One region of the Streptomyces sp. NPDC057302 genome, then DNA from elsewhere that is predicted to be linked to it. Evidence: predicted binding sites of a transcription regulator. Region 1 holds the regulator's gene; each other region holds the start of a gene.

Region 1 (9,545 bases):
TTGAGCTCGGAGACCTCGCCCCGCGTCTCGACGGTGATGGAGCGGGTCATGTCGCCCTGCGCCACCGCCGACGCGACCTCGGCGATCGCGCGGACCTGCGTGGTGAGGTTCAGGGCGAGTTCGTTCACGTTCGTCGTCAGGCGCTTCCACGTGCCGTAGACGCCCTCGACCCGCGCCTGGCCGCCGAGCTGGCCCTCGGAGCCGACCTCGCGGGCCACGCGGGTGACCTCGGAGGAGAAGGAGGACAGCGTGTCCACCATGGTGTTGATGGTGGTCTTCAGCTCCAGGATCTCGCCGCGCGCGTCCACGTCGATCTTCTTGGAGAGGTCGCCCTGGGCCACCGCCGTCGCGACCTGCGCGATGTTGCGGACCTGACCGGTGAGGTTGTCCGCCATGTAGTTGACGTTGTCCGTGAGGTCCTTCCAGACGCCCGATACGCCGAGCACCTGGGCACGGCCGCCGAGCCGGCCGTCCGTGCCGACCTCGCGGGCCACGCGGGTCACCTCGTCGGCGAAGGCACGCAGCTGCTCCACCATCGTGTTGACGGTGTCCTTCAGCTCCAGGATCTCGCCGCGCGCCGTCACCGTGATCATCTTGGACAGGTCGCCGTTGGCGACGGCCGTGGTGACCTGGGCGATGTTCCTCACCTGGGAGGTGAGGTTCAGCGCCATGAAGTTGACGTTGTCGGTGAGGTCCTTCCATACGCCGGACACCCCACGCACCTGGGCCTGACCGCCGAGGTTGCCTTCCGTGCCGACCTCGCGGGCGACGCGGGTGACCTCGTCGGCGAAGGCCGAGAGCTGGTCCACCATCGTGTTGATGGTCGACTTCAGTTCGAGGATCTCGCCCTTCGCCTCGACCGTGATCTTCTTGCCGAGGTCGCCCTGCGCGACGGCCGTCGACACGAGGGCGATGTTGCGCACCTGGGAGGTGAGGTTGTCCGCCATGAAGTTGACGTTGTCCGTGAGGTCCTTCCAGACCCCCGACACCCCACGCACCTGAGCGCGACCGCCCAGGTTGCCTTCCGTACCCACCTCGCGGGCGACGCGGGTGACCTCGTCGGCGAAGGCCGAGAGCTGGTCCACCATCGTGTTGACCGTCGACTTCAGCTCCAGGATCTCGCCCCGGGCGTCGACGGTGATCTTCTGGCTCAGGTCTCCGTTGGCGACGGCCGTGGTGACCTGGGCGATGTTCCTCACCTGAGAGGTGAGGTTCGACGCCATGAAGTTGACGTTGTCCGTCAGGTCCTTCCAGACCCCCGAGACACCGCGCGCCTGCGCCCTGCCGCCCAACTGCCCTTCCGTGCCGACCTCGCGGGCCACGCGGGTCACCTCGGCCGCGAACGCCGAGAGCTGCTCGACCATCGTGTTGACGGTCAGCTTCAGTTCGAGCAGCTCGCCCGTCGCCTCGACCGTCACCGTCCGTGTCAGGTCGCCCTGCGCCACCGCCGTCGTCACCAGGGCGATGTCACGCACCTGGGCGGTGAGCCGCGCCGCCATCGTGTTGACGGCCTCCGTCACGTCACGCCAACTGCCCGAGAGACCCCGCACCTTGGCACGGCCGCCGAGCCGCCCCTCCGTGCCCACCTCACGGGCGACCCGGGTGACCTCGCCCGTGAAGAGCGAGAGCTGGTCGACCATCGTGTTGACCGCGCGGCCCAGCCGCCGCAGGTCGCCCCGCAGCTCACGGGTGCCGTCGTGCAGGTCCACGCGCTGGGTGAGGTCACCGCCCGCGACCGCGTTCAGTACGCGCGTCGCGTTGGCCGCCGGGGCGACCAGGGAGTCGAGCAGCGAGTTGGCGTCCACCACACGAGTGGCCCAGCTGCCCTGCCCGGGGCTCGCGGAGAACCGCTCGTCGAGGTGGCCGTGGCGGATGATCTCGCGCCGTACGCGGGCGAGTTCACCGTCGAAGTGGAGGGAGCGGTCGAGCATCTCGTTGAACACCGTGTGCAACTCGGCGACCAGGCCGTCGCCGGCCACCGGGATCTTGGTGAAGTCCCCGTCACGAGCCGCCCGCATGGCGGCCAGCAGGACGCGCAGGTCGGTGTTGGCTTCCGCGGTGGTCTCCGGGGTGACCTTTGGTGCCGGGTCGGGAGCCGACCCGGAGCGCGGAGCTGGTTTCGGAGCTCGTTTCGGGGCCGGAATCCGACCATGACCGAGCGCGGGCATAGCACTGTTCTCACTCATAACGGCCCACTTCAGTAACTCGGTGCTTATGGGCATGGCCAGTCTGTCACTCTGTCGGTGTCGCCTGAGGCGTATTCGACCGAACTGCTCAGGAGCCGAAACGTGGGGTCCATTCCGATGCAACGGGAGACCACTTTCCGTGCGTCCGCCCAGCCGGGGTACCAGCCCGGCCCGCCGGCGGTGGTGTGCACATCGCTGCCGGGAAACCCGATGGCGCCCGCCGCCGCGCGCAGGTTCGTGCGGGCGGCGCTCGCCGACTGGACGGAGCTCGAGGTGCCCGCGGCCGCGGGCATCACCGACCGTCTCGCGGACGACGCCGTGCTGCTGGTCAGCGAACTGGTCACGAACGCCGTCGTGCACGCGGGCACGACGGTCGAGCTGGTGTGCCGGCTCGACGAGGCGGGACTGGGGGAGAGTTGCGACACCCTGGTCATCGAGGTGTCCGACCACCACCCCGCCCGCGCGGTCCGCAGCGAGCCCACACCCCAGCCGCCCGGCACCCCCGAGTACGGCCGCGGTCTGCAGCTCGTCGCGACCCTCTCCGACTCCTGGGGCATCACCTACCGCACCGGCACCAAGGCCGTCTGGGCACGCCTCCCCGTGGGCGGCGGGCAGGCCGTCCAGGAGACGGAGCCGTACGCGAGCGAACAGGCGATGCAGCGCGGGCTGCGCACCGCCGAGATCCTCGCGCCGCTGCCCAGACGCGTCACGCACGACACGGAGTGGGTCAACCGGGGCGCGCTCACCTTCCTCGCCGAGGCCTCCGACCTGCTCGCCGGTCAGTTCGACGAGGACCTGGTGGCCGCCCTCGCCGGGCAGTTGCTCGTGCCCCGGCTCGCGGACTGGTGCGCGGTGTGGCTCGACGACGAGCCGGAGGTGGCACCGCGCGGCGCCGGGAACGGATCGCCGGGAACCCGGCTGGCCCGCGTCTGGCACACCAGCGAACTGCGCATAGACGAACTGCGCCGCAGCCTGGAGAAGGACCCGCCCCTGCTGCCCGAAGCCGTCGGCTCCGGCGCCGTCCCCGTGCCCTGGCCCGGCGAGGGACCGGCCGGCGACGCGACGGGCACGGCCCTGGCGTACCGCCTCATGGCGGGCGGGCGCGCGCTGGGCACCCTCGTCATCGGGCGGGCCGGGATGATGCGCTTCGCGGACGAAGTCACGGGCCTCATCGAGGACTTCAGCCGCCGCGTCGCCCTCGCCATCAGTGCCGCACGGCGCTATCAGCGCCAGGCCACCATCAGCCAGGTCCTCCAGCGCGGCCTGCTGCCGAGCTCCGTCGCGGAGATCCCCGGCATGCACAGCAGCGTGGTGTACGAGCCGCGCGACAAGGGCGGCCCCGGCGGCGACTTCTACGACGTGTTCCAGGCGGGCAAGGGCCGCTGGTGCTTCGCGCTCGGCGACGTACAGGGCAAGGGGGTCGAGGCGGCCGTCGTGATCGGCCTCGCCCGCCCGTGGCTGCGGCTGCTCGCCCGCGAGGGATACGAGGTCGCGGAGGTGCTCGACCGCCTCAACCAGCTCCTCCTGGACGACGCGACGGAGGCGGCGGACGCGGCGGCGGCGGTGGTCGCCGTCGCGGGCGGCCAGGGCCTGCCGCCCGACGGCGCCACGTCCCGCTTCCTCTCCCTCCTCTACGGAGAGCTGGTGCCCATGGACGACGGCGGCGTCCGCTGCACGATCGCGAGCGCCGGACACCCCCTGCCGCTGCTGCTCTCGCCCGACGGGAAAGTCCGGTCGGCAGCCGAGCCCCAGCTCCTGCTCGGGGTCGTCGACGACGCGACGTACATGAGCGAGACCTTCGAGCTGCGGACCGGCGACACACTCCTCTGCGTCACCGACGGGGTGACGGAGCGTCGCGCCGGACGGCACATGTTCGACGACGCCGACGGCCTCGCGGCGGCGTTCGCGAGCTGTGCGGGGCTCGACGCGAACCTGGTGGCGGAACGGATCAAGAGGATGGTGCACGCGTTCTCGGAGCGGCCGCCGGACGACGATCTGGCGGTGCTCGTGCTGCAGGCGCAGTAGCGGCTTCTAGCGCGGCCTCGTGCGCGGCGTCGGCTTCCTCCGCGGTGCGGGACAATCGAAGGTATGCCTTCCGCACTGCCCGATGGTGAGCCCATGCCCGAGGACGGCGCGCTGCCCGCGTCCGCCCTGCAGGGAGCGGGGGCCCGTCCGCTCGGCTTCTACCTCCACGTCCCGTACTGCGCCACGCGCTGCGGCTACTGCGACTTCAACACCTACACGGCGACCGAGCTGCGCGGCTCCGGCGGCGTGCTCGCCTCACGCGACAACTACGCGGACACCCTGATCGACGAGGTGCGCACGGCACGCAAGGTCCTGGGGGACGATCCGCGCCCCGTACGGACCGTCTTCGTCGGGGGCGGTACGCCGACACTGCTGCCCGCGGCCGACCTCGTCCGCATGCTGGGCGCTGTCCGGGAGGAGTTCGGGCTCGCGGACGACGCCGAGATCACCACGGAGGCGAACCCCGAGTCCGTCGATCCGGCCTACCTGAGCGAGCTGCGGGCCGGTGGCTTCAACCGGGTCTCCTTCGGGATGCAGAGCGCGAAGCAGCACGTACTGAAGGTGCTCGACCGTACGCACACGCCCGGCCGGCCCGAGCAGTGCGTGGCGGAGGCGCGGGCGGCGGGCTTCGAGCACGTCAACCTGGACCTCATCTACGGGACGCCGGGGGAGAGCGACGACGACTGGCGGGCCACCCTCGACGCGGCGATCGGCGCGGGCCCCGACCACGTCAGTGCCTACGCGCTGATCGTCGAGGAGGGCACGCAGCTGGCGCGGCGCATCCGGCGCGGCGAGGTGCCCATGACGGACGACGACGTCCACGCGGACCGGTACCTGATCGCCGACGAGGTCCTCGGGGCCGCGGGATTCTCCTGGTACGAGGTGTCCAACTGGGCCACGTCCGAGGCCGGGCGGTGCCTGCACAACGAGCTGTACTGGCGGGGTGCCGACTGGTGGGGGGCCGGGCCGGGGGCCCACAGCCATGTCGGGGGCGTGCGGTGGTGGAACGTCAAGCATCCCGGGGCGTACGCGGGGGCGCTGGCCGCCGGGCGCTCGCCGGGGGCCGGACGGGAGATCCTCGCCGCGGAGGACCGGCGGGTGGAGCGGATCCTGCTGGAGCTGCGGCTGCTCGAGGGGTGCCCGCTGACCCTGCTGCGGCCCGCGGGGCTTGACGCCGCGGGGCGAGCGCTCGCCGACGGGCTGCTTGAGGCGGGGCCCTACGGGGAGGGGCGGGCGGTTCTTACGCTGCGGGGGCGGTTGCTGGCGGATGCGGTGGTGCGGGACCTGGTGGACTGAGCGGCTGGGGGGGGCGGGTCGGCTGGGGTTCGGGCGGGCCCTGCGGGGCTCTCCCCAATCCCGCCCCTTCCCGAAACTGGGGCTCCGCCCCAGACCCCGGTCCTCAAACGCCGGACGGCTGGATATGGCTGCCCGGTCCGGGTGGGCAGCTGCGGGGCAATCGGGTGGGTGGGCGGGAAAGATCCGCCGCGAAGCGGTGGGCTAGGACCCGGATGCCGTGACGAAGTCGATCAGTTCCTCCACGCGGCCGAGGAGCTCCGGCTCCAGATCCCGGTAGCTGCGCACCGAGCCCAGGATCCGCTGCCACGCGGCCCCCGTGTTCGGGGGCCAGCCCAGCGCCTCGCAGACGCCCGTCTTCCAGTCCTGGCCGCGCGGGACGCGGGGCCACGCCTCGATGCCCACCGACGACGGCTTCACCGCCTCCCACACGTCGATATAGGGATGCCCCACCACCAGCGCCGAAGCGGAACCCACCTGCGCCGCGATCCTCGACTCCTTGGAGCCCGGCACCAAGTGGTCCACCAGGACGCCGAGCCGCGCGTCGGGGCCGGGGGAGAACTCCGCGACGATCGCCGGGAGGTCGTCGATGCCCTCCAGATACTCGACGACGACGCCCTCGATCCGCAGGTCGTCGCCCCACACCCGCTCCACGAGCTCCGCGTCGTGCCTGCCCTCGACGTAGATCCGCCCGGCGCGGGCGACCCGGGCCCGCGCTCCCGGCACGGCCACCGAACCCGACGCGGTACGCGTGGGACGTACCGGAGGAGCGGCGGCCGACGGGCGGACGAGCGTGACCGTCCTGCCCTCCAGGGCGAAGCCCCCGGGAGTCATCGGGAAGACGCGGTGCTTGCCGAAGCGGTCCTCCAGCGTCACCGTCGGACCCTGCGCCGTCTTCTCGCAGCGGATCACCGCCCCGCAGAAACCGGAGCCGAGCTCCTCCACCACGAGGTCCACCTCCGCGGCGACCTCCGGCACGGGCTTCGGCTTCTTCCACGGCGGGGTGAGGTCTGCGGAGTACTGGCGCATTTGGATGACGATAGGAGAAGGGGCGTACGACCGGCTACGACACGCCGAAGCGGGCCGCCAGTGTGGCGCGTTGCGCACGAACAAAAGCCGCATCCACCACCGCACCGTGCCCCGGCACGTACAGCGCGTCCTCCCCGCCGAGTTCGAGGAGCCGGTCGAGCGCCGCGGGCCACCGCGCGGGGACCGAGTCCGGGCCCGCCTGCGGTTCGCCCGACTCCTCGACCAGGTCCCCGCAGAAGACGATCTCCGGAGAGCCGTCCGTGCCGGGGACCAGGACCGCCAGGTCGTGGCCCGAGTGCCCGGGGCCCACGTTCGCGAGCAGGACCTGCACCCCGCCGCCCAGATCGAGCGTCCACTCCCCGCACACCGAGTGGTGCGGGCGGACGAGCAGATCGGCGGCCTCCGCCGCCGCGTCCGGGGCGACCCCGTGCCGGACGGCGTCGTCGCGCAGCTCGTCGCGGCCCCTCGCCAGGAGCGCGTCGAGGCCCACGGCGCCGTACACCTCCACGCCCGCGAACGCCGCGGCGCCCAGGACGTGGTCGAAGTGCGGGTGCGTCAGGGCGAGGTGGGTGACCCGCCGCCCTCCGCCGAGGATGCCGCGCGCCTGGGTGCGCAGCTCGGCCCCCTCGCGCAGGGTCGCCCCCGCCTCGATCATCAGCGCCGATTCGCCGCCGACGACCAGGCCCGCCGTACAGTCCCAGACCGGCAGGCGCCGCCGCCCCACGTGCGGCGCGAGCCGCTCCCAACCCGCCGCGTCCCATGCCAGTGCCACGTCCATAAGCCGACGCTAGCCCCGCACGGGCGGCTTGGCAGCCGCTGCCCCGCCCCTCGGACCGACATGGGAGGTCCGGCCCTTGCCGGGGCCGTACCTCACGGCCGTACACTGGGCGCGGTGGAGGCTGGCACTCGCCCCAGGTGAGTGCCAGGCGAGACATCAGGCAGACAGGATTCAGGGCAAAAGGTGGAGGTGTGCGCGGATGCTCAATGAACGCAGGCTCGAGGTGCTGCGCGCCATCGTCCACGACTATGTCGGCACCGAGGAGCCCGTCGGCTCCAAGGCGCTCACCGAGCGGCACAGCCTCGGGGTCTCACCGGCCACCGTCCGCAACGACATGGCGGCGCTTGAGGAGGAAGGGTTCATCGCCCAGCCTCATACGAGCGCGGGGCGCATCCCGACGGACAAGGGGTACCGCCTCTTCGTCGACCGGCTCGCCGGCGTCAAGCCGATGGCGGCGCCGGAGCGCAGGGCCATCCAGAACTTCCTCGACGGCGCCGTCGACCTCGACGACGTCGTGGCCCGCACGGTGCGGCTGCTCGCGCAGCTGACCCGGCAGGTCGCGGTCGTGCAGTATCCGTCCCTCACGCGTTCGACGGTGCGGCACGTGGAGCTGCTCTCGCTGGCCCCCGCCCGCCTGATGCTCGTACTGATCACGGACACCGGCCGGGTCGAGCAGCGCATGATCGACTGTCCCGCCCCGTTCGGCGAGACCTCGGTGGCGGATCTGCGGGCGCGGCTCAACAGCCGGGTCGCGGGCCGCCGCTTCGCGGACGTGCCGCAGCTGGTGCAGGACATGACGGAGTCCTTCGACGCGGAGGACCGGGGCACGGTCGCGACGGTGCTCTCCACACTCCTCGAAACCTTGGTCGAGGAGACCGAGGAGCGGCTGATGATCGGCGGAACGGCCAATCTCACCCGCTTCGGACATGACTTTCCCCTCACCATCAGGCCCGTCCTGGAGGCTCTTGAGGAGCAGGTCGTTCTGCTCAAGTTGCTTGGCGAGGCCACAGATTCGGGCATGACCGTACGGATCGGTCACGAGAACGCCCATGAGGGACTCAGCTCCACGTCCGTGGTCTCCGTCGGCTACGGTTCGGGCAGCGAGGCAGTAGCCAAACTCGGCGTGGTCGGCCCGACCCGCATGGACTATCCGGGAACGATGGGAGCAGTACGCGCAGTGGCACGTTACGTCGGACAGATCCTGGCGGAGTCGTAAGTGGCCACGGACTACTACGCCGTACTAGGCGTGCGCCGCGACGCTTCCCAGGACGAAATCAAGAAGGCCTTCAGAAGGCTGGCCCGTGAGCTTCACCCGGACGTGAATCCGGATCCGAAGACTCAGGAGCGCTTCAAGGAGATCAACGCCGCGTACGAGGTGTTGTCGGACCCGCAGAAGAAGCAGGTCTACGACCTCGGCGGCGACCCGCTGTCCCAGGCGGGCGGCGGCGGTGCGGGCGGTTTCGGAGCCGGTGGCTTCGGCAACTTCTCGGACATCATGGACGCGTTCTTCGGTACGGCGTCGCAGCGTGGCCCCCGGTCGCGCACGCGCCGCGGCCAGGACGCCATGATCCGGCTCGAGATCGACCTGGACGAGGCGGCCTTCGGGACCACCAAGGACATACAGGTCGACACGGCGGTCGTCTGTACGACCTGCAGCGGTGAAGGTGCCGCGCCGGGGACATCCGCTCAAACGTGTGACATGTGCCGCGGTCGCGGCGAGGTGTCGCAGGTCACGCGGTCCTTCCTCGGTCAGGTCATGACGTCGCGCCCGTGCCCGCAGTGCCAGGGTTTCGGCACGGTCGTGCCCACCCCCTGCCCGGAGTGCGCCGGCGACGGCCGCATCCGGTCGCGGCGGACGCTCACCGTGAAGATCCCCGCGGGTGTCGACAACGGCACGCGGATCCAGCTCGCGGGCGAAGGCGAGGTCGGCCCCGGCGGCGGCCCCGCCGGCGACCTGTACGTGGAGATCCACGAGCTGCCGCACGCCGTGTTCCAGCGGCGCGGGGACGATCTGCACTGCACGGTCACCATCCCGATGACGGCAGCGGCCCTGGGCACGAAGGTGCCCCTGGAGACGCTGGACGGCCTGGAAGAGGTCGACATCCGTCCGGGCACGCAGTCCGGCCAGTCGGTTCCGCTGCACGGCAGGGGCATCACGCACCTGCGGGGCGGCGGGCGAGGCGACCTCATCGTGCACGTCGAGGTCCTCACGCCGAGCAAGCTGGACGCGGAGC
Region 2 (9,545 bases), on a different contig from region 1:
GCGCTTCTGGTGACCGGAGGGCTGCTCGGGGCGGCGGGATTCGTGTGGTTCGCCCTCACCGTCGGGCCCGGCGGCACCTTCCTGGGGTCGGTCGTGGGGCCCTCGCTGGTGGCGAGCGTCGGCATCGGCATGTGCTTCGTGCCGCTGGGCACGGCGGCGACGTCCGGTGTCGCCGCCGAGGAGACCGGCATGGCTTCGGGGCTGCTCAACAGCTCGCGGCAGCTGGGCGGTTCGCTGGGGCTCGCCGTGCTGGTGACGGTGGCGTCGGGCGTGACGGGGGCCGGCCGGGGGGTGGGCGCGCTCGCGGAGGGTTACGCGACGGCGTTCGGCGTCGCCGCGGCGCTGCTGGTGGCGGCGGCGGTGGCCACCGCGGTGCTGCATCCGGCGCGTACGCCTTCGCCCTCCCCTTCGGCTCCGCCGCCCGCTCAGGAAGAAATTTCGAAGAACCTCGGAGACGATGTCGATCCGGGCGTATCCCGTTCGACGCAGAGGTGAGAGGCGGGAAGAAGCCCCGCCCGTCGCGTGGCCCGCGGGGCGCGCGACAGCCGAAGGGAACATCACCATGCCGCGCTTTCTGACGATGATCCGCGTCGACGAGAAGAACTCTCCCGAGGGCGGCCCCAGCCCCGAGATGGGCGAGCGCATGGGCGCGCTCCTCGAAGAGATCACCAAGGCCGGGGTGATGCTCGACACCGCGGGCCTCACGCCAAGCGCCCAGACCACCCAGGTGCACTGGGAGGGCGGCCGGCTCTCCGTCACGGACGGCCCGTTCACCGAGGCCAAGGAGGTCGTCGGCGGCTACTCGATCACGCAGTGCAAGGACAGGGCCGAGGCCGTCGAGTGGGCCGGCCGCTTCCTGAGGACCCACGACGAGAAGTGGACCGTGACGGCGGAGGTCCGGGAGATCATCGAGGGCTGAGCCACGGGGCCGGGCCCGATCCACGGGGTGCGGGCGCCGGGTCTTTGCGGTGCCCCGCGCGGGGTGCTCTGATGGGTGGCCGTGAAGGACCACTCTTCAGAGCCCCCTCGCCCGGACGCGCCCCGCGGCGCCATCGAGACCGTCTTCCGGATGGAGTCCCCGCGCCTGATCGCCGGTGTCGCGCGGATCGTGCGCGACGTGGGCATCGCGGAGGAGCTCGCGCAGGACGCGCTGGTCGCCGCGCTCGAACAGTGGCCGCTGGACGGCGTCCCCGACAACCCGGGCGCCTGGCTGATGACCACCGCCAAGCGCCGCGCCATCGACCTCGTGCGCCGCAGGGAGCGCTACGAGCGCAAGCTCCAGGAGATGGGCCGCGACCTGGAGGCGGCCCCGCCCCATGTCCAAGGGCCCGCCGACCCGGACGACATCGACGACGACCTCCTGCGCCTCGTCTTCACCGCCTGCCACCCGGTGCTCTCCGCCGAGGCCCGCGTCGCGCTCACCCTGCGGCTGCTCGGCGGGCTCACGACGCCGGAGATCGCCCGCGCGATGCTGGTCCCCGAGGCGACGGTGGCCCAGCGCATCGTGCGCGCGAAGCGGACCCTCGCGGCCAAGGGCGTGCCCTTCGAAGTGCCGTACGGAGCCGAGCGCGAGGCCAGGCTCGGCTCGGTGCTCGAAGTCATCTACCTCATCTTCAACGAGGGGTACGCGGCCACGGCGGGCGACGACTGGCTGCGGCCGTCGCTGTGCGAGGACGCGCTGCGGCTCGTCCGCGTGCTGGCCGCCCTGATGCCGCGGGAGCCCGAAGTGCACGGCCTCGCGGCGCTGTTGGAGCTCCAGACGTCCCGCTCGGCGGCGCGGACGGGGCCGAAGGGCGAGCCGGTGCTCCTCGCGGACCAGGACCGCCGGCACTGGAACCGGCCGCTGATCCGGCGGGGCTTCGCGGCGCTCGCCCGTGCGCGGGCCGTCTCGACGGGCGGCCCGGGAGCTTACGAGCTCCAGGCCGCGATCGCCGCCTGCCACGCGAACGCCGTGTCGTACGAGGACACGGACTGGCCGCAGATCGCCGCCCTCTACGAACTCCTCGCCGCCCGCGCCCCGTCACCGGTGGTCGAACTGAACCGCGCGGTGGCGGTGTCGATGGCCGAGGGACCGGCGCAGGCGCTGCCGCTGTTGGACGCCCTCGCCTCTGAACCTGCCCTGAAGGGCTATCACTTGCTGCCGAGTGTGCGGGGTGACGTGCTGCTGCGGCTCGGTCGGGTGGCGGAGGCGCGGGAGGAGTTCGAGCGGGCGGCGGGGCTCACGCGCAATGGGCGGGAGCGGGAGTTGTTGCTGGGGCGGGCTGAATCCTGTAGCCCGTCCGGCGATTGAGGACGAACTCGGCGAAGCCGGTGATGACGGCAGGCAAGGCCCCGGCGCAGCCGGTTTTCGGGAAGGGGCGGGGTTGGGGAAAAGAAAGTCAGTTCCCCACCACCGGCCGCCCGATCAGCATCGTCGGCGCCCCCGCCACCCGGGTCAGGAAAACGGTGGCCGAGTTCTTGCCCTGGGGCTTCACCTTGCGGCGCAGTTCCTCCGGTTCCACCGCGGAGCCCCGCTTCTTCACCGTCAGGATCCCGACCTCCCGCTCCCGCAGCACCGCCTTCAACTTCTTCACCCCGAAGGGCAGTTGATCGGTGATCTCGTACGCCACCGCGTACGGAGTCGCGTGCAGCGCGTCGGAGGTGACGTACGCGATGGTCTCGTCGATCAGTCCGCCCTCCACCCGCGCGGCCACCTCCGCCACCAGATGCGCCCGGATGACGGCGCCGTCCGGCTCGTACAGATAGCGCCCCACCGCCCGCACCGCCGGATCCGGCAGCATCGCGTCGAGCGAGGACCACAGGGACGCGCCCGACGGCAGCAGCGTCGCGCGATGCGACGACGGGGTGTCCGTGCCGAACCACAGCACGGCCTCCTTCACGTCACCGCCGTCCGAGATCCACTCCGCCGCGGCCTCGGCGGGCACCGCCTCGTGCGGAATGCCGGGAGCGATCTTCAGCGCCGCGTGCGGAGCCTTGCGGGCGGCCCGGACGGCCCAGGAGAGGGGCGGGGAGTACGCCTCGGGGTCGAAGATGCGGCCCCGGCCGCCACGCCGCGCCGGGTCCACGAAGACGGCGTCGTACGCGGCCGTGTCGACCTCGGTGACATCGGCCTCGCGCACCTCGATGAGGTCGGCGAGTCCCAGCGCGTCCGCGTTCGCGCGCGCCACCGCGCAGGTCAGCGGGTCGCGGTCGACGGCGAGGACGGCGATACCGGCCCGCGCGAGGGCGATCGCGTCGCCGCCGATGCCACAGCAGAGATCGGCCACGCTGCGCACGCCGAGGGACTTGAAGCTCTCGGCGCGGTGCACGGCCACGCTCGTGCGCGTCGCCTGCTCGACGCCGTTCGGCGTGAAGAACATCCGCCCCGCGTCCGGCCCACCGAACTTCGCCACCGCCCGCCGCCGCAGCCGCGCCTGCGCGAGCACCGCCGTGACCAGCTCCGCCGGGTGCTCGCGGCGCAGACGGGTGGCGACGGCCAGCTCCCGGGCCGGATCGGCCTCGCGCACCTCGTCGAGATCGAGCAGGGACCGGCCTTCGGCGGTGAGCAGCGCGGCGAAGGAGGTCAGGGCGGTGTCGAGGTCGTTCACCCGGCCCATTGTGGGCCAGTCGGTGGATGGTGCGCGCCCGGCGGCGGTGTCGGCCCGTCCGCAGGGCCGTGAGCTGCAAAGATCCGGCGCCATGCAACTAGTACGACAAAACGACAAATTCGGGGCGAGACGGAAGGGTCAGGTCCCGGCGTGGGGCAGGGCGCGGGGGCGGGTGCGGGCCGCGGCGGCCGTGCTCACCGTCGCCGCGATCGCCTCGGGCTGTGCGTCGGGCTCCGACGGCGGGGTCAATCCCGCCCCCGGCCAGCAGCGCCTGGACGCGCCGCCCGCCCGCGCCCTCGACACCTACGCCCAGAAACTCCGCGTCGCCGAGGTCGCCCGCGCCGCCGCCGCGAAGCGCTGGGGCCTGGCGAAGACCCCGCTGACCGCGCCGCTGCCGCCGGCCCAGAAGCCGCGGATCACCACCCGCAAGGGGTTCGAGGTCAAGGGGCAGGCGAGTCTGCCGCCCGTCTTCACGACCGTCCCGACCAAGAAGAAGATCGTCTTCCTGACCATCGACGACGGCGCCGAGAAGGACCCCGCGCTGCTCAAGATGATGAGCGAGCTGAAGATCCCGTACACCGCGTTCCTCAGTGACTACCTGGTCAAGGAGGACTACGGCTACTTCAAGAAGATGCAGTCCCGCGGTGTCACGCTGAACAACCACACCCTCAACCACCGCTATCTGCCGGGGCTTTCGTACGAGGGGCAGCGCCGCGAGATCTGCGGCATGCAGAACACCATCCAGAAGCGCTACGGCAAGCGGCCCGAACTCTTCCGCCCGCCGTACGGCAACTACAACGTGGACTCGCTGCGCGCCGCCAAGTCCTGCGGCATCAAGGCGGTCCCGCTGTGGGCGTCCGAGGCCTTCCCCAACCGCATGGACTGGCGGGAGTGGGACCGGGACCTGCATCCCGGCGACATCATCCTCACGCACTTCCGGGGGCGCGAGGACTGGAAGGGCACGATGCCCGACATGATCCGCAAGGTCATGAAGACGGTCACCGACAAGGGGTACGCGGTGGCCAGGCTGGAGGACTACCTGTGACCGGGCGGGCGCGGGCGCACCGCTACTTCGCCGCGGCCCTCGCGGCGGGCGTGCTCGCGCCCGCGCTGCTCACCGGGTGCGCACAGTCGGTCGATCCGATCGAACGCCTGGGCCGCAAGGCCGCCGAGAAGGTCCCGCCGAGGAAACCGGGGGCCTCGCCGAGCTGCGCGCCCCCCGCGGGAGCGCCGGAAACCGGGCGGCGCATGGCTACGGGGACGCAGTCGCCGCCTGCCGGGAACCGCTGCCCGGAGGGGCGTGAGGCCGGGCTCGTGCCCCCGAAAAGCGCTCCACCCGGATAAGACCCGCGTCAGCGAATTAGCAGTCCGCTTGACCGAGTGCTAATCGTCGTCCTAGTCTCGGGCTTGGCACTCACCACTGGAGAGTGCCAACAGCGACGGGCAGGTCCGGCACCCGCGACGACGGATCCACCTGGTCGCCACCCCAGACTGTTAACCCCGTAGATCTCCGAAGGGGGAGACCGGATCGTGACGACCGCCAGCTCCAAGGTTGCCATTAAGCCGCTCGAGGACCGCATTGTGGTCCAGCCGCTCGACGCCGAGCAGACCACGGCCTCCGGCCTGGTCATTCCGGACACCGCGAAGGAGAAGCCCCAGGAGGGTGCTGTCCTCGCCGTGGGCCCGGGGCGCTTCGAGAACGGCGAGCGCCTGCCGCTCGACGTGAAGGTCGGCGACGTCGTGCTGTACAGCAAGTACGGCGGCACCGAGGTGAAGTACAACGGCGACGAGTACCTCGTCCTCTCGGCTCGCGACGTCCTCGCGATCGTCGAGAAGTAATTCACCGCTTCACCCGCTTCACCAGTTTTACTTTTTTGAGCTGCGCCCCTGGTCACCCCGCTGATTGCCGGGCGGCGAGGGGCGCAGCTCGTTAAACCCGAGTTTCGAGAGGGCTGAACCGCTCCCATGGCGAAGATCCTGAAGTTCGACGAGGACGCCCGTCGCGCCCTCGAGCGCGGCGTCAACAAGCTTGCCGACACGGTCAAGGTGACGATCGGCCCCCGCGGCCGCAACGTCGTCATCGACAAGAAGTTCGGCGCCCCCACCATCACCAACGACGGCGTCACCATCGCCCGTGAGGTCGAGGTCGAGGACCCGTACGAGAACCTCGGCGCGCAGCTCGTCAAGGAGGTGGCGACCAAGACCAACGACATCGCGGGTGACGGCACCACCACCGCGACGGTCCTCGCCCAGGCCCTGGTCAAGGAAGGCCTGCGCAACGTAGCCGCCGGCGCCTCCCCGGCCGCCCTGAAGAAGGGCATCGACGCCGCCGTCAAGGCCGTGTCCGAGGAGCTCCTCGCGACCGCGCGCCCGATCGACGACAAGGCCGACATCGCGGCCGTCGCCGGTCTGTCCGCCCAGGACCCGCAGGTCGGCGAGCTCATCGCCGAGGCGATGGACAAGGTCGGCAAGGACGGTGTCATCACCGTCGAGGAGTCCAACACCTTCGGCCTGGAGCTGGACTTCACCGAGGGCATGGCCTTCGACAAGGGCTACCTGTCCCCGTACATGGTGTCCGACCAGGAGCGTATGGAGGCCGTCCTCGACGACCCGTACATCCTGATCCACCAGGGCAAGATCTCCTCCATCCAGGACCTCCTGCCGCTGCTCGAGAAGGTCATCCAGACCAACGCCTCGAAGCCGCTCCTGATCATCGCCGAGGACGTCGAGGGCGAGGCCCTTTCGACCCTGGTCGTGAACAAGATCCGTGGCACCTTCAACGCCGTCGCGGTGAAGGCCCCCGGCTTCGGCGACCGCCGCAAGGCCATGCTCGGTGACCTCGCCACCCTCACCGGTGCCACCGTCATCGCCGAAGAGGTCGGCCTCAAGCTCGACCAGGTCGGCCTCGACGTGCTCGGCACCGCGCGCCGCGTGACCATCACCAAGGACGACACCACCGTCGTGGACGGCGGCGGCGACGCCTCCGAGGTCGCGGGCCGCGTCAACCAGATCAAGGCCGAGATCGAGTCCACGGACTCGGACTGGGACCGCGAGAAGCTGCAGGAGCGCCTGGCGAAGCTCGCCGGTGGCGTCTGCGTGATCAAGGTCGGCGCTGCCACCGAGGTCGAGCTCAAGGAGAAGAAGCACCGTCTGGAGGACGCCATCTCCGCGACCCGCGCCGCGGTCGAGGAGGGCATCGTCTCCGGTGGTGGCTCCGCTCTGGTGCACGCCGTCAAGGTTCTCGAGGGCAACCTCGGCAAGGAGGGCGACGAGGCCACCGGTGTCGCCGTCGTCCGCCGCGCCGCCGTCGAGCCGCTGCGCTGGATCGCCGAGAACGCCGGCCTCGAGGGCTACGTCATCACCTCGAAGGTCGCCGAGCTCGACAAGGGCTTCGGCTTCAACGCCGCGACCGGTGAGTACGGCGACCTGGTCAAGGCCGGCGTCATCGACCCGGTCAAGGTGACGCGCTCCGCGCTGGAGAACGCCGCGTCCATCGCCTCGCTGCTCCTGACGACCGAGACCCTGGTCGTCGAGAAGCCGGCCGAGGACGAGGCTGACGCCGGTCACGGGCACGGTCACTCTCACTGACCCGTCGCTCCGATGAGCTGAACGAGGCCCGGTGCCCCCGCTTGGGGGCGCCGGGCCTCGGTGCGTTCTCGGATGCGCGTCTGCCGGGTTGCGCGCCGTCGCCGACCGCGGGGCGTGGTCCGTCCTCGCGCAGTTCCCCGGGCCCCTTACGGGGCGCTCTTCTTACTGCGGGCCGTACTTGCGTCCCGTACGTGACGTCACCCCGCCGAGCAGCGCCCTCGGGGTCACTTTCACCACGCCCATCAGCGCCTTGTAGCGCGGGTCCGGGATGGACAGGGTTTTGCCGCGTGCCAGGTCGGCGATCGCCGCCGCGACCAGCTTGTCCGCGTCGAGCCACATCCACTTGGGGATGTTGGACGTCCCCATCCCGGCGCGCTCGTGGAACTCGGTGCGTACGAATCCGGGGCACAGGGCCATCAGCCGCACCCCGGAGCCGGCCAGATCCTTCGCCGCGCCCTGCGTGAACTGCACGACCCACGCCTTCGACGCGCCGTACGTCCCGCGCGGCACGAACGCGGCCACCGAAGCGACGTTGACGACGCCCCCGCGACCGCGCTCCCGCATCGACTCCGTCGCCGCCGACGTGAGGCGGAGCACCGCCTCGCAGTGCACCTTGAGCATCGTCAGCTCGTCCTCGATCGACACCTCCAGGTACTGGCCCTTGTTGCCGAACCCGGCGTTGTTCACCAGGAGGTCGACCGGATTCCTGCGGTCCGCGAGCCGCTTCTCGACGGCGGCGATCCCGTCGTCCGTCGCGAGGTCCGCGGTGAGGACCTCCGCCTCGATGCCGTGCCGGTCGTGCAGTTCGGTCGCCTGCTCCCGCAGCCGCTCGGTGTTGCGTGCCACCAGGATCAGGTTGTGGCCGTCACCGGCGAGCCGCCGGGCGAAGGCCGCGCCGATACCGGCGGTCGATCCCGTAATCAGAGCCGTAGTCATGCACCAAGGCTAGTGAGATCCGGGGCCCCTTGTGTCGCCCGGACGGCCTCTTGACCTGCTGACCCTTCAAGTCGCCGGGCCCGCAAGCCAGTTACGACACCTGCGAGCCGTACTTCCGCGCGTACGTACGGGCCGTCTCGGTCAACTCCGAGTGGAGCGCGTCCCCGGCGGCGAGCAGACTCGGCAGCAGATGCTTCTCCGTCGTGACGGCCCTGAACTGGAGGGCGACGGTGATGTCGTGCTCCGGGCGGTGCACGATCTCGACCGGGTCGCCGCCCCGGATCTCACCCGGCTCGATCACCCGCAGATAGGCGCCGGGAGCGCCCTGCTGCGTGAAGCGTTTGACCCACCTCTTCTCGCCGAGATGCCCCTGGAACGTCTGGCAGGGAATGCGGCCCGACGTCACCTCCAGGAGCAGATCGGGGCCGACGCGCCAGCGCTCGCCGATCTTCGCGCCGTTCACGTCGAGGCCCGACGTCGTGAGGTTCTCGCCGAAGGAGCCGTTGGCCAGTGTGCGGCCGAGCAGGCGCTCCCACGCGTCGAGGTCCTCGCGAGCGAAGGCGTACACCGCCTGGTCGTCCCCGCCGTGGTGGCGCAGGTCGCAGACCTCGTCCCCGGCGACCCCGCTCCCGGCGACACCCTTCGCGCCGGGAGCCGCCACCCGTACGGCCCCCTCGGCGGGCTGCTTGTCGATGCCCGTGCCACCCGCGGGCGCGTCGGTGTACTCCACGGCTTTGAACCGGCCCAGATTCACGGAAAGAAGCTTCATGGCGGAAGGCTAGGCGAGCCCGCTCAAAGCGTCGACGCATTATTGGGCGTTTGATCCAAGTGTCCCTTATGCTTGATCCATGATCGAGGCCCGTCATCTCCGCGTCCTGCGTGCGGTCGCCGCCACCGGCTCCTTCTCGGCCGCCGCGCGCGAGCTCGGCTGCACCCAGCCGGCCGTCAGCCAGCAGATGAAGGCGCTCGAAACCTCCGTCGGCACGCCACTGCTGATCCGTACGGGCCGCGAGATGCGCCTCACCCAGGCGGGCGAGTCCCTGGTCCGGCACGCCGCCGGGATCCTGGCGGGACTGACCGCCGCCGAGGAGGAGGTCGCCGCCATCGCGGGCCTGCGGGCGGGCCGCGTACGCCTCGTCTCCTTCCCCAGCGGCAGCTCGACGCTGGTGCCGAGCGCGCTGGCCGCCCTGCGCGCCGCGCACCCCGGCACCCGGGTCTCGCTCGTGGACGCCGAGCCGCCGCGCTCGGTCGAGATGCTCCGCGAGGGCGACTGCGACGTGGCGCTCGCCTTCCGGTACGACGGCGCGTCGGCCGCCGAGGAGTGGGACGACCTGGTCGTGCGCCCGCTGCTCGCCGACCGGCTCGTCGGCCTCGTGCCCGAGGGCCACCGGCTCGCCAAGGCGGAGTCGGTCGCCATCGGGGAACTGGCCGACG
Region 3 (9,545 bases), on a different contig from region 1:
CTGCGGTTCCGTCCAGCGGGCGGTCGTACATCGCCTTCACGAGGTCCACGTCGGGCTCGGTCAGGAGCGGGCCCACGATCCCGGTGACGAAGTCCGCCGAGAACTCCCGCAGGTCCGCGTCGACGAACGCGACGATGTCACCGCCGGTCACCAGGAGCGAGCGCCACAGGACCTCGCCCTTGCCGGGCACGGCCGGAACGCGCGGCAGGATGTCGTCCCGGTGCACGACCCGCGCACCCGCGTCCCGCGCGACCTCGGCCGTGCGGTCACGGGAGCCGGAGTCGATCACCACGAGCTCGTCGACGAGGGCGGCCTTCTCGACCAGCTCGCGGCGGATCTCGGCGACGATCTCGCCGACCGTCTCCTCCTCGTCGAGCGCGGGCAGGACGACACTCACCGAGGCTCCCGAAGCCCGTTTGGCGGCGACGAGTGCGCTGAGCGGACGGTCGGCAACGGACCAGGAACGCCTGGTCAGCCAGCGCTCGGCCTCTTCCAGCACGGGTTGCTCCTCCTGTGTGTGGCCTACATGTGATCCATCTCGCGGTGCGGACGACTATCTCAAGGGTCCAGGCCGTCGGTTACAGTCTTGAACAACGCGGATGACCATCGCATGTCGGGGGTCATCGCGTAACAAATGCCCTGGGCCCCCAAAAGCCCGGCGCCATACCGCTCATCCAGAGGGGCAGAGGGATACGGCCCGTTGAAGCCCCGGCAACCATCCCGCCGACCGCGCACGCGAGGTCTCGGTGGGGAAGGTGCCAATTCCGTCTCGCGGTGAGATTCGCCGCGGGGAAGATGAGGAGAAAGGGCCTCGCCTCCATGGCTGCGCAGACTGTCGCAACGAACGAATCCACCCCCTCCACCACCTCCGGTTCCGTGGATCTCGGCCCCGCATCGGGCCTTTCCTGCCGCGAGTGCGGTGAGCTCTACGCGCTCGGCCCGATCTTCGCCTGCGAGGCCTGTTTCGGCCCGCTCGAAGTCGCGTACGACCTGCCGACCGGTGACCCCGAGGCGCTCCGGAAGCAGATCGAGTCCGGCCCCGACAACATCTGGCGTTACGCGCCCCTGCTGCCCGTCCCGGCGAACGTGGCCGAGAAGCCGAACATCAACCCCGGCTGGACCAAGCTCGTCAAGGCCGACAACCTCGCCCGTGAACTCGGTGTCGAGCAGGGCAAGTTGTTCGTCAAGGACGACTCCGGCAACCCGACCCACTCCTTCAAGGACCGGGTCGTCGCGCAGGCCATCGAGGCGGCGCGCGCCTTCGGCTTCACCACCCTCTCCTGCTCCTCCACCGGCAACCTCGCCGGCGCCGTGGGCGCGGCCGCCGCCCGTGCCGGCTTCCGCTCCTGCGTGTTCATCCCGCACGACCTGGAGCAGGGCAAGGTCGTCATGGCCGCGGTCTACGGCGGTGAGCTCGTCGGCATCGAGGGCAACTACGACGACGTGAACCGCTTCTGCTCCGAGCTCATCGGCGACCCGCTGGGCGAGGGCTGGGGCTTCGTCAACGTGAACCTGCGGCCGTACTACGGCGAGGGTTCCAAGACCCTCGCGTACGAGATCTGCGAGCAGCTCGGCTGGCAGCTGCCCGACCAGCTGGTCATCCCGATCGCGTCGGGCTCGCAGCTCACGAAGATCGACAAGGGTCTGAAGGAGCTCATCAAGCTGGGGCTCGTGGAGGACAAGCCGTACAAGATCTTCGGCGCGCAGGCCGAGGGCTGTTCGCCGGTGTCGACCGCCTTCAAGGCCGGGCACGACGTCGTGCGCCCGCAGAAGCCGGACACGATCGCCAAGTCCCTGGCCATCGGCAACCCGGCCGACGGGCCGTACGTCCTGGACATCGCGCGCCGGACGGGCGGTGCGGTGGAGGACGTGAACGACGAGCAGGTCGTCGACGCGATCAAGCTTCTGGCGCGGACCGAGGGCATCTTCGCGGAGACCGCCGGGGGTGTGACGGTGGGCGTCACCAAGAAGCTGATCGAGGCGGGGCTCATTGATCCCTCGCTCACCACGGTCGTGCTGAACACCGGTGACGGCCTCAAGACGCTTGACGCTGTCGCCGAGACCTCGCAGGCCACCGCGACCATCAAGCCGAGCCTTGACGCGTTTCGCTCCGCCGGTCTCGCCGGTTAGCCGCCGTAGGGTCTGAGCCTTCTTTCCGTCTGCGGACCGTCGTGGCTGGTCGCGCAGTTCCCCGCGCCCCTCAAGGGGCCCGCACAACCCGAGGTGAATCCATGAGCGTCAAGGTCCGCATCCCCACCATTCTCCGCACCTACACCGGCGGTCAGTCCGAGGTCGCCGCCGAGGGTGCGAATCTCTCCGAGGTCATCGCCGACCTGGAGAAGAACCACGCCGGTATCGCGGCCCGCGTCCTGGACGACCAGGGCAAGCTGCGGCGCTTCGTGAACGTGTACGTGAACGACGACGACGTCCGCTTCGAGCAGGGCCTGGAGACCGCGACGCCGGACGGCGCGGGGATCTCCATCATTCCTGCCGTCGCCGGTGGTTGATCCTTTAAGGAAATACCCTGCGTAATCCTTGTTGCCCCCTCCGCGAGAGAAGTGGAGGGGGCAATTCCATGTGGTTGAGCGCGGTACAGTTGGGAAGCGAGCTTCCCCGTTTGTGCCGAGCGCATATACGAAGTCGCCCTGAGGGCGACAAGAAGTAGCCAAAGTGAACTGCCCATTTGCCCTTCTCGCGGCATTTGCCTGGCCCGACTTGCCCTGAACTCCGGTAAAACCTCCGCTTATCACCGATCAGGCGTGCCCAGAATTCTCGTCCGATTGACCTGTTGCAGAGGGCAGTTGGACAGATACATTCAGCCGCGGTCGACGCGTTCCGGCGCACGCCTCCACAACCCATTGGGGGGGTGAGGTCTGACCCGGGTCCGCGAAGTGCGGATCCGTGCAAGGGCCAGTAATAGGGGAGTTAGGCATGGCTCAGGGCACCGTCAAGTGGTTCAACGCGGAGAAGGGGTACGGCTTCATCGCGGTCGACGGTGGTGCGGATGTTTTCGTCCACTACAGCGCGATTCAGATGGACGGCTACCGCACCCTTGAAGAAGGTCAGCGAGTTGAGTTCGAGATCTCGCAGGGCCAGAAGGGTCCGCAGGCGGACATGGTCAAGCTCGCCGTCTGATCTCGGCGCGATCGGCCAGCGACTTAGCGAGTGACGAAGGGCCCGCATCCCGACAGGGGTGCGGGCCCCTCGTACGTTTGGGACGCGGGCCCCTCGTACGTCTGGGATCCGTGAGAGGCGCTTGCACTCGCAGGGGTCGAGTGCTAATCATTGGCGTTAGCACTCTCCGAGTGAGAGTGACAGAACTTGGGTCGGGTCAGTGAGGCCCGCAGGCCGGGTGGGGCAAGGAACCACACGGTTTGCAGGCCGTCCGTCGCGGGCACTGGCGCGATCCGGAGCATGCCACCCCTGTCCGGGAGGACCACTTCACATGGCCAAGATCATCGCGTTCGACGAGGAGGCACGGCGCGGCCTCGAGCGCGGCATGAACCAGCTCGCCGACGCCGTCAAGGTGACCCTGGGCCCCAAGGGTCGCAACGTCGTCCTCGAGAAGAAGTGGGGTGCCCCCACGATCACCAACGATGGTGTTTCCATCGCCAAGGAGATCGAGCTCGAGGACCCGTACGAGAAGATCGGCGCCGAGCTGGTCAAGGAGGTCGCGAAGAAGACGGACGACGTCGCCGGTGACGGCACGACGACCGCGACCGTCCTGGCGCAGGCGCTGGTCCGCGAGGGCCTTCGCAACGTAGCCGCCGGTGCCAACCCGATGGCCCTCAAGCGTGGCATCGAGAAGGCCGTCGAGGCCGTCTCGGGCGCCCTGCTCGAGCAGGCCAAGGACGTGGAGACCAAGGAGCAGATCGCTTCTACGGCCTCCATCTCCGCCGCCGACACCCAGATCGGCGAGCTCATCGCCGAGGCGATGGACAAGGTCGGCAAGGAAGGCGTCATCACCGTCGAGGAGTCGCAGACCTTCGGGCTCGAGCTTGAGCTCACCGAGGGCATGCGCTTCGACAAGGGCTACATCTCGGCGTACTTCGCCACCGACATGGAGCGTATGGAGGCGTCGCTCGACGACCCGTACATCCTGATCGTCAACTCGAAGATCTCGAACGTGAAGGACCTCCTTCCGCTCCTCGAGAAGGTCATGCAGTCCGGCAAGCCGCTGCTGATCATCGCCGAGGACGTCGAGGGCGAGGCCCTGTCGACCCTGGTCGTCAACAAGATCCGTGGCACCTTCAAGTCCGTCGCCGTCAAGGCTCCGGGCTTCGGTGACCGCCGCAAGGCCATGCTCGGCGACATCGCCATCCTCACCGGTGGCACCGTCATCTCCGAGGAGGTCGGCCTCAAGCTGGAGAACGCCGGTCTCGACCTGCTCGGCCGTGCCCGCAAGGTCGTCATCACCAAGGACGAGACCACGATCGTCGACGGCTCCGGTGAGAGCGACCAGGTCCAGGGTCGCGTCAACCAGATCCGCGCCGAGATCGAGAACTCGGACAGCGACTACGACCGCGAGAAGCTGCAGGAGCGCCTGGCGAAGCTCGCCGGCGGTGTTGCGGTCATCAAGGCCGGTGCCGCGACCGAGGTCGAGCTCAAGGAGCGCAAGCACCGCATCGAGGACGCCGTTCGCAACGCGAAGGCCGCCGTCGAAGAGGGCATCGTCGCCGGTGGTGGCGTGGCGCTCATCCAGGCCGCCGCTGTCTTCGAGAAGCTTGAGCTCGAGGGCGACGAGGCCACCGGTGCCGCCGCTGTGAAGCTGGCCCTTGAGGCCCCGCTGAAGCAGATCGCGGTCAACGCCGGCCTTGAGGGTGGTGTCGTCGTCGAGAAGGTGCGCAACCTGACCGTCGGCCACGGCCTGAACGCCGCGACCGGTGAGTACGTCGACATGATCGCCGAGGGCATCCTCGACCCGGCGAAGGTCACGCGCTCTGCCCTGCAGAACGCCGCGTCCATCGCCGCGCTGTTCCTCACCACCGAGGCCGTCATCGCCGACAAGCCGGAGAAGGCGGGCGCTGCCCCGGCCGGCGGCGGCATGCCGGGCGGTGACATGGACTTCTGATCGACCTCTGGTTGATCTGCGTCCCGTACGTACCGAGGGCGGCACTCCTTCTCACGAAGGGGTGCCGCCCTCGGGCGTTGTGCGCGGCGAGCGGTGCGGCTACGGCAGGCGGTCCAGGATCCAGGTGGAGAGTTCCTCCGTCACCAGGGTGTGGCCCTCGTTGTGGGAGGCGCAGAGGTACTCGTCGAGTTCGCTGTCCTCGGACTGCTCCGGGAACGGGTCGTACAGCTTCTCGTGGCTGTCGATGTCCCGGAGGGCCACCGCGCTCGCGGAGGGGACGAAGCAGTGTTCGCGGATCTCCGCCTCCGAGCCGAGGCCGATGATCGCGGGGATCTTGTCGAGCTCGTCGGCGAGGATGCCGAAGCCCTCCAGGGTGCCGCCGGGGGCGCCGTCGATCTCGGGCATCCCCGAGGTGCGGATCTGCGGCTTGCGCAGGGTCACCACCCGTAGCTGGGCGACGAGTTGCTCGGCGCCCGTGCGCTGCGTGTAGAGGTGGGTGCCGGTGATGGCCAGGCCCTTGCCGTGGAACGCCTGCTCGCCGGGGGCGATGCCGTTGCCCACGCCCGTGCGTACGCCGTTGGAAACGGCGATCTTCCTCGGCCGCCGCGGCCAGCCGCCGACCCGCTCCAGCTCGGCGAGGAACTCGATGCGCTGCTTGTCGGTCTCGGGGCTGTCGTCCCACTCGGAGATGTGCTGCCACAGGAGCTGGCGCGCGGCCGGGCTGTTCATCTGGTTCGAGAAGGCCGCGTTGAGCCGCCGGATGTAGTGCGCGAACGACTGGAGCGCGAGGGGGACCCAGGCGCCGCGGTGCGGGCTGTCGTAGGAGAGGTAGACCGCCGTCTCGTGGTCGACGCTCTCGTGCTCCATCTTGGCGAGCGCGTACCGCGTGATCAGACCGCCCATGCTGAAGCCGCCGACGGTCAGCGCGTGGTCGCCGACGCGCCGCGCGATCGCCTCCTGGATCGCCGACCTGGCCGCCTTGGCGTTGTCCAGGATCGAGGCGCTGCGCTCGTCGTAGCCGAGCAGGACGAGGTCGTAGCCGCGCCGCCGCAGCTCGCTGACGAACGGGTACTGGCCGCGCTCAAGGCCCTCCCACAAGAGGTCCAGGTCGCTCGGCCCGCTGTTGAAGCCGTCGCTGAGGATCACCGGCTTGGAGAGCCCGTGCTTGGAGTTGGCGAGGTACACCCAGGCCTTTCCGCCGGGTAACGCCCACTCCTGGTCGGGGGTGGGAGCGGCCTCGGAGGCCGTCCTCGGGCCGGGCGCCAGGGTGACGTTGGCGGCGGTCCCGAAAGCCTCGGCGATCTGCTCTTCGTCGGGCTGGCCGGTGTCGCTGTACTCGGTCATGAAGGGTCCCCTCCGGTTGTGCGGCTTCGATGATGGCGGGTGGGCAGGTGCCATCCTCTGTACGCGCGGGGGGTGCCGGAAGACGGCCACCGTCATTCACCGGGTGGGCGGGACCCTTTCGGACAGCGGCAAGCTGGCCGCTTTCGCCTGTGCCGTACGGGGGTGCCGGGGCCCTGGCCGGGGCGAGAGGGTGCGCGGCGGTTACGGGCGTTACGCGTGGGCCGGGGCAGTGCCCAAATCGGTCAGATCTGGTGGCTGAGGGCGGGGAAGTATGTCCCGAAGGCGCCCCGGGGAGGGGCTGGGATCAGTCGGTGTAGTCCTTGAGCTTTTCGGTGTCCAGGGTGATGTTCACGGGATCGGGCAGCGGAGTTGGGGGGCATGGCGTCGCCTCCTCCCCTGCATCGTGCCCCGCTTCTGGCGCGGGTGAGCTGCACGGTCGCGCCTGTGTCCCTTCACGTCGAGGGTGAGCTGCCGAGCGGGCTGCGGCCGCGTGCGTGCGGACCTGGGCCGGAGGCAGAGCTGTGTGCCGCCGAATGCCTGGTTCACCTCGACACGGGCCGCAGGTGCCGCCTGGCAGGGCCTCCGGACGGCCGGGGGTGCCGCATCTTCCGCATTCCAGTACGCGCAGGACGGGGCGGGGCGCCGGCTCCGGGGGGAGCTTGGTCGTGAGGCGGCTGCGGACGAGGGCGGCGGGGCTGTGGACCGGGGTGGGGAGCCCTGCCGTCAGGGCGCGGAGGATGTCCGGCTCCGTCGCGCCCCGGGCGAACCACTCGGTGAGTTGAGGTTCCAGGGCTACGCAGTCCGCGTACGAGAGGGACAGTGCGGGGGCCGTCCTGCCCAGCGCCGCCAGGAGGATCAGGGCCCGGCTGCGGGTCGGGGGCCGGGGTCTGTCCGGCTCGGCCTCCGGTACGCCGCCGCGCGTGAACCTCGTCCACCACGCGTCGTCCCGCGCGGTGCGCGAAAACCACGTTCGAGTGACCCAGCGGGCGCTGCCCGATCCGCGTACGTGTTCGCTGCCCCGCCGCAAGTGGCCCGCGTCCTGAAGCCTGTTGAGGGCGGTGCGGAGGGCGCATTGCCCGTACGGGAGGTGCTTGGCCAGGGTCTTTACGGAGATGTCCGCGCCGTCGGGGAGCCGGTCGAGGTACGCGGCGATTGCCCCCTCCCGGGGCGGGAGGTGGGTGAAGTCGTTCTTCGCGCGGGGGAGTTGTTCGACCGCCGAACGCTTTCCGTAGCCCGGACTGGCCATGGGATGCGGGTCTGCGTGCGCGGCGCCGGAGGCAGCACTAAGCTGAGTATTAGCCATCGGATCGACTGCTTTCGATCTTGGTGGTTAAGCCCCCGCAGGTGTTGCTAGCACCGGGCGGGGGCTGTTCGTTATGCGGGCACGCTAGAGCGTCGTCACACTGCGTGGCAAGTCGAAGCCCGAAAGTGATCGACTGTGCCAACTCCAGGGGAGGGAGGGCGGGTTGAGACCCGCCTCCCGTTCCTTGAAAAGAGGGCTCGCGGCTGGTGGCTTGAGCTCCGGGGCTAGCTGACCTTGAGGTTCGTGATGAACGCGGACCAGCTGACGGCTCGGAACACGAGCTTCGGGCCGGTGGGGTTCTTGGAGTCGCGGACGGGGACGATTTCGGGGTGGCCGTCGCTTACTTCGAGGCAGTTGCCGCCGTCAGGGCCGCTGTACGTGGACTTGTGCCAAGTAGCGGTAGTCAGGTCGTACTCAGGGCTGGTCCTCATGGGTGTAATCCTCTGCCACTGATTCGATCAGAGCCAGGGAATCTTGTGGTGACAGTGCGCTGGCCCCTAGCAAATCGTAGGCCAGAGTCTGCCGTGCGACTGTGGCTGGGTCGTCCTCAAGGCGCCCGGTTTCGACACCCTCTGCGTAGGCGAGCGGAGGTGCATCCTCAAAGGTCATGAGCTTGAGGGAGCCTTGGGTGATCGGGTGGGCGCCAGCCGAGAAGGGTATGACCTGCACGATCGCCCGGTGGCGTTGCCCGAGCGCGGCAACGTGGCGCAGGGCTTCGGCCATCACTGCAGGGCCTCCGACCATTCGGCGGATTGATGCCTCGTCGAGTACCGCCCACAACAACGGTGTTGTTGGATCGCGCAGGATGTGCGCTCGCTCCAGGCGGGCCTTCACCAACTCGTCGATGGCGTCCGGCGTCGCTGTCGGGCGCCCGCCCCGGAACATGGCCCGTGCGTACCCCTCTGTCTGCAACAACCCCGGGATCAACAGGGGGGCGTACTCCCGGATGCCCGTAGCAACCGATTCCGCCTCCGCGGCCTCAGCGAAGTGATCCGGGTACTTCGACTTCGCGATGGCCGCACAGTTGCGCTCAAAGAAGCCCTCTGTGCCCAGGCGCCTGTCTATCTGCCGCGCGTACTCCAGATGCATCCGCCGTGTCCCGGCCTCCAGTTGGCCGATGAACGAGCCGCTGACGAACAAGGGTGCGCCCAGGTCCTCCTGGCTCAGTCCCGCCCGTTCGCGGGCGTGGCGCAGCTCCGCGCCGAGTAGGGCGCGGGGTGACGATGAGGGGTCGAGGTCCTTCGGTCCTGGCATGGCAACTCCCGGTAGAACACGAGGGGTTGTTGGGACGCCGTCGCTGTTCAGGCTAGCCGGGAGCGGACACGCTGGGTGAGGAAACAAGAACACTGTGTGTGAAAGGCGGAGGTCATGGCGCTGACGGCGGAGGAGCGGGTGCGGGCGGTGGAGGATGCCGTACGGCAGTTGAGAGCGGGCCTGGAGAGGGCCGGGATCACGCTGCCCTCGCTGCGGATGGACCCGCTGACGGCGGCGGCGGAAGGAGCCCTCCCCCTGGTGGAGCTGGGGCGCTGCAACCTCGACACCGCCCTGCGGCTGGCCGTCGTACTGGAGGGCGCGCGGTGAACGGCGACCCGACGGTCCCGGAAGCCGGGACGTACGCGGTGGACTTCAGGGACGGCAGCGTCGGCCAGGTCATGGGGTGCGAGGGCGGCCTCGTACATCTCAGGCCGCTCGGCGGAGGCCGGGAGTGGGACTGCCCGCCGGAGTCCCTCGGGCAGGCCCCGCCGGGTGAAGTGCTGCGGGAGAAGGTGCGGCGGCTGAACAGGGAGCGGCGGCTGCCGTGAAGGTCAGCGGACCGGGAAGCCGTAG

What was found. The regulator HrcA, encoded in region 1, represses chaperone genes, less so after heat shock. The targets are predictions, from matches to a motif close to TTNGCACTCNGNNNNNCNGAGTGCNAA.
Region 2: groES (co-chaperone GroES) is a predicted target of HrcA. The motif match lies at 4,948-4,974, and genes of this name have one in related genera.
Region 3: groL (chaperonin GroEL) is a predicted target of HrcA. The motif match lies at 3,292-3,318, and genes of this name have one in related genera.

Annotation. Positions count from the first base shown of each region.
Region 1 is NZ_JBHUZJ010000006.1:56,540-66,084, reverse strand. Features, by position in the region: gene ACFUPX_RS06895 (HAMP domain-containing protein) at 1-2,018, opposite strand, end outside; gene ACFUPX_RS06890 (SpoIIE family protein phosphatase) at 2,289-4,211, shown strand; gene hemW (radical SAM family heme chaperone HemW) at 4,275-5,507, shown strand; gene ACFUPX_RS06880 (DUF3097 domain-containing protein) at 5,709-6,533, opposite strand; gene ACFUPX_RS06875 (MBL fold metallo-hydrolase) at 6,568-7,311, opposite strand; gene hrcA (heat-inducible transcriptional repressor HrcA) at 7,511-8,527, shown strand; gene dnaJ (molecular chaperone DnaJ) at 8,528-9,545, shown strand, end outside.
Region 2 is NZ_JBHUZJ010000011.1:64,450-73,994, forward strand. Features, by position in the region: gene ACFUPX_RS11230 (MFS transporter) at 1-495, shown strand, start outside; gene ACFUPX_RS11235 (YciI family protein) at 563-919, shown strand; gene ACFUPX_RS11240 (RNA polymerase sigma factor) at 1,001-2,290, shown strand; gene ACFUPX_RS11245 (methyltransferase domain-containing protein) at 2,379-3,587, opposite strand; gene ACFUPX_RS11250 (polysaccharide deacetylase family protein) at 3,679-4,632, shown strand; gene groES (co-chaperone GroES) at 5,118-5,426, shown strand; gene groL (chaperonin GroEL) at 5,553-7,175, shown strand; gene ACFUPX_RS11265 (SDR family NAD(P)-dependent oxidoreductase) at 7,338-8,111, opposite strand; gene ACFUPX_RS11270 (MOSC domain-containing protein) at 8,203-8,880, opposite strand; gene ACFUPX_RS11275 (LysR family transcriptional regulator) at 8,960-9,545, shown strand, end outside.
Region 3 is NZ_JBHUZJ010000018.1:71,895-81,439, reverse strand. Features, by position in the region: gene ACFUPX_RS16045 (glucosyl-3-phosphoglycerate synthase) at 1-499, opposite strand, end outside; SAM riboswitch class I at 668-802, shown strand; gene thrC (threonine synthase) at 820-2,130, shown strand; gene ACFUPX_RS16035 (MoaD/ThiS family protein) at 2,232-2,507, shown strand; gene ACFUPX_RS16030 (cold-shock protein) at 2,932-3,135, shown strand; gene groL (chaperonin GroEL) at 3,446-5,071, shown strand; gene ACFUPX_RS16020 (esterase/lipase family protein) at 5,171-6,415, opposite strand; partial or broken gene ACFUPX_RS16015 (hypothetical protein) at 6,861-7,661, opposite strand; gene ACFUPX_RS16010 (DUF397 domain-containing protein) at 7,943-8,149, opposite strand; gene ACFUPX_RS16005 (Scr1 family TA system antitoxin-like transcriptional regulator) at 8,133-8,972, opposite strand; gene ACFUPX_RS16000 (hypothetical protein) at 9,087-9,299, shown strand; gene ACFUPX_RS15995 (hypothetical protein) at 9,296-9,520, shown strand; gene ACFUPX_RS15990 (polysaccharide deacetylase family protein) at 9,524-9,545, opposite strand, start outside.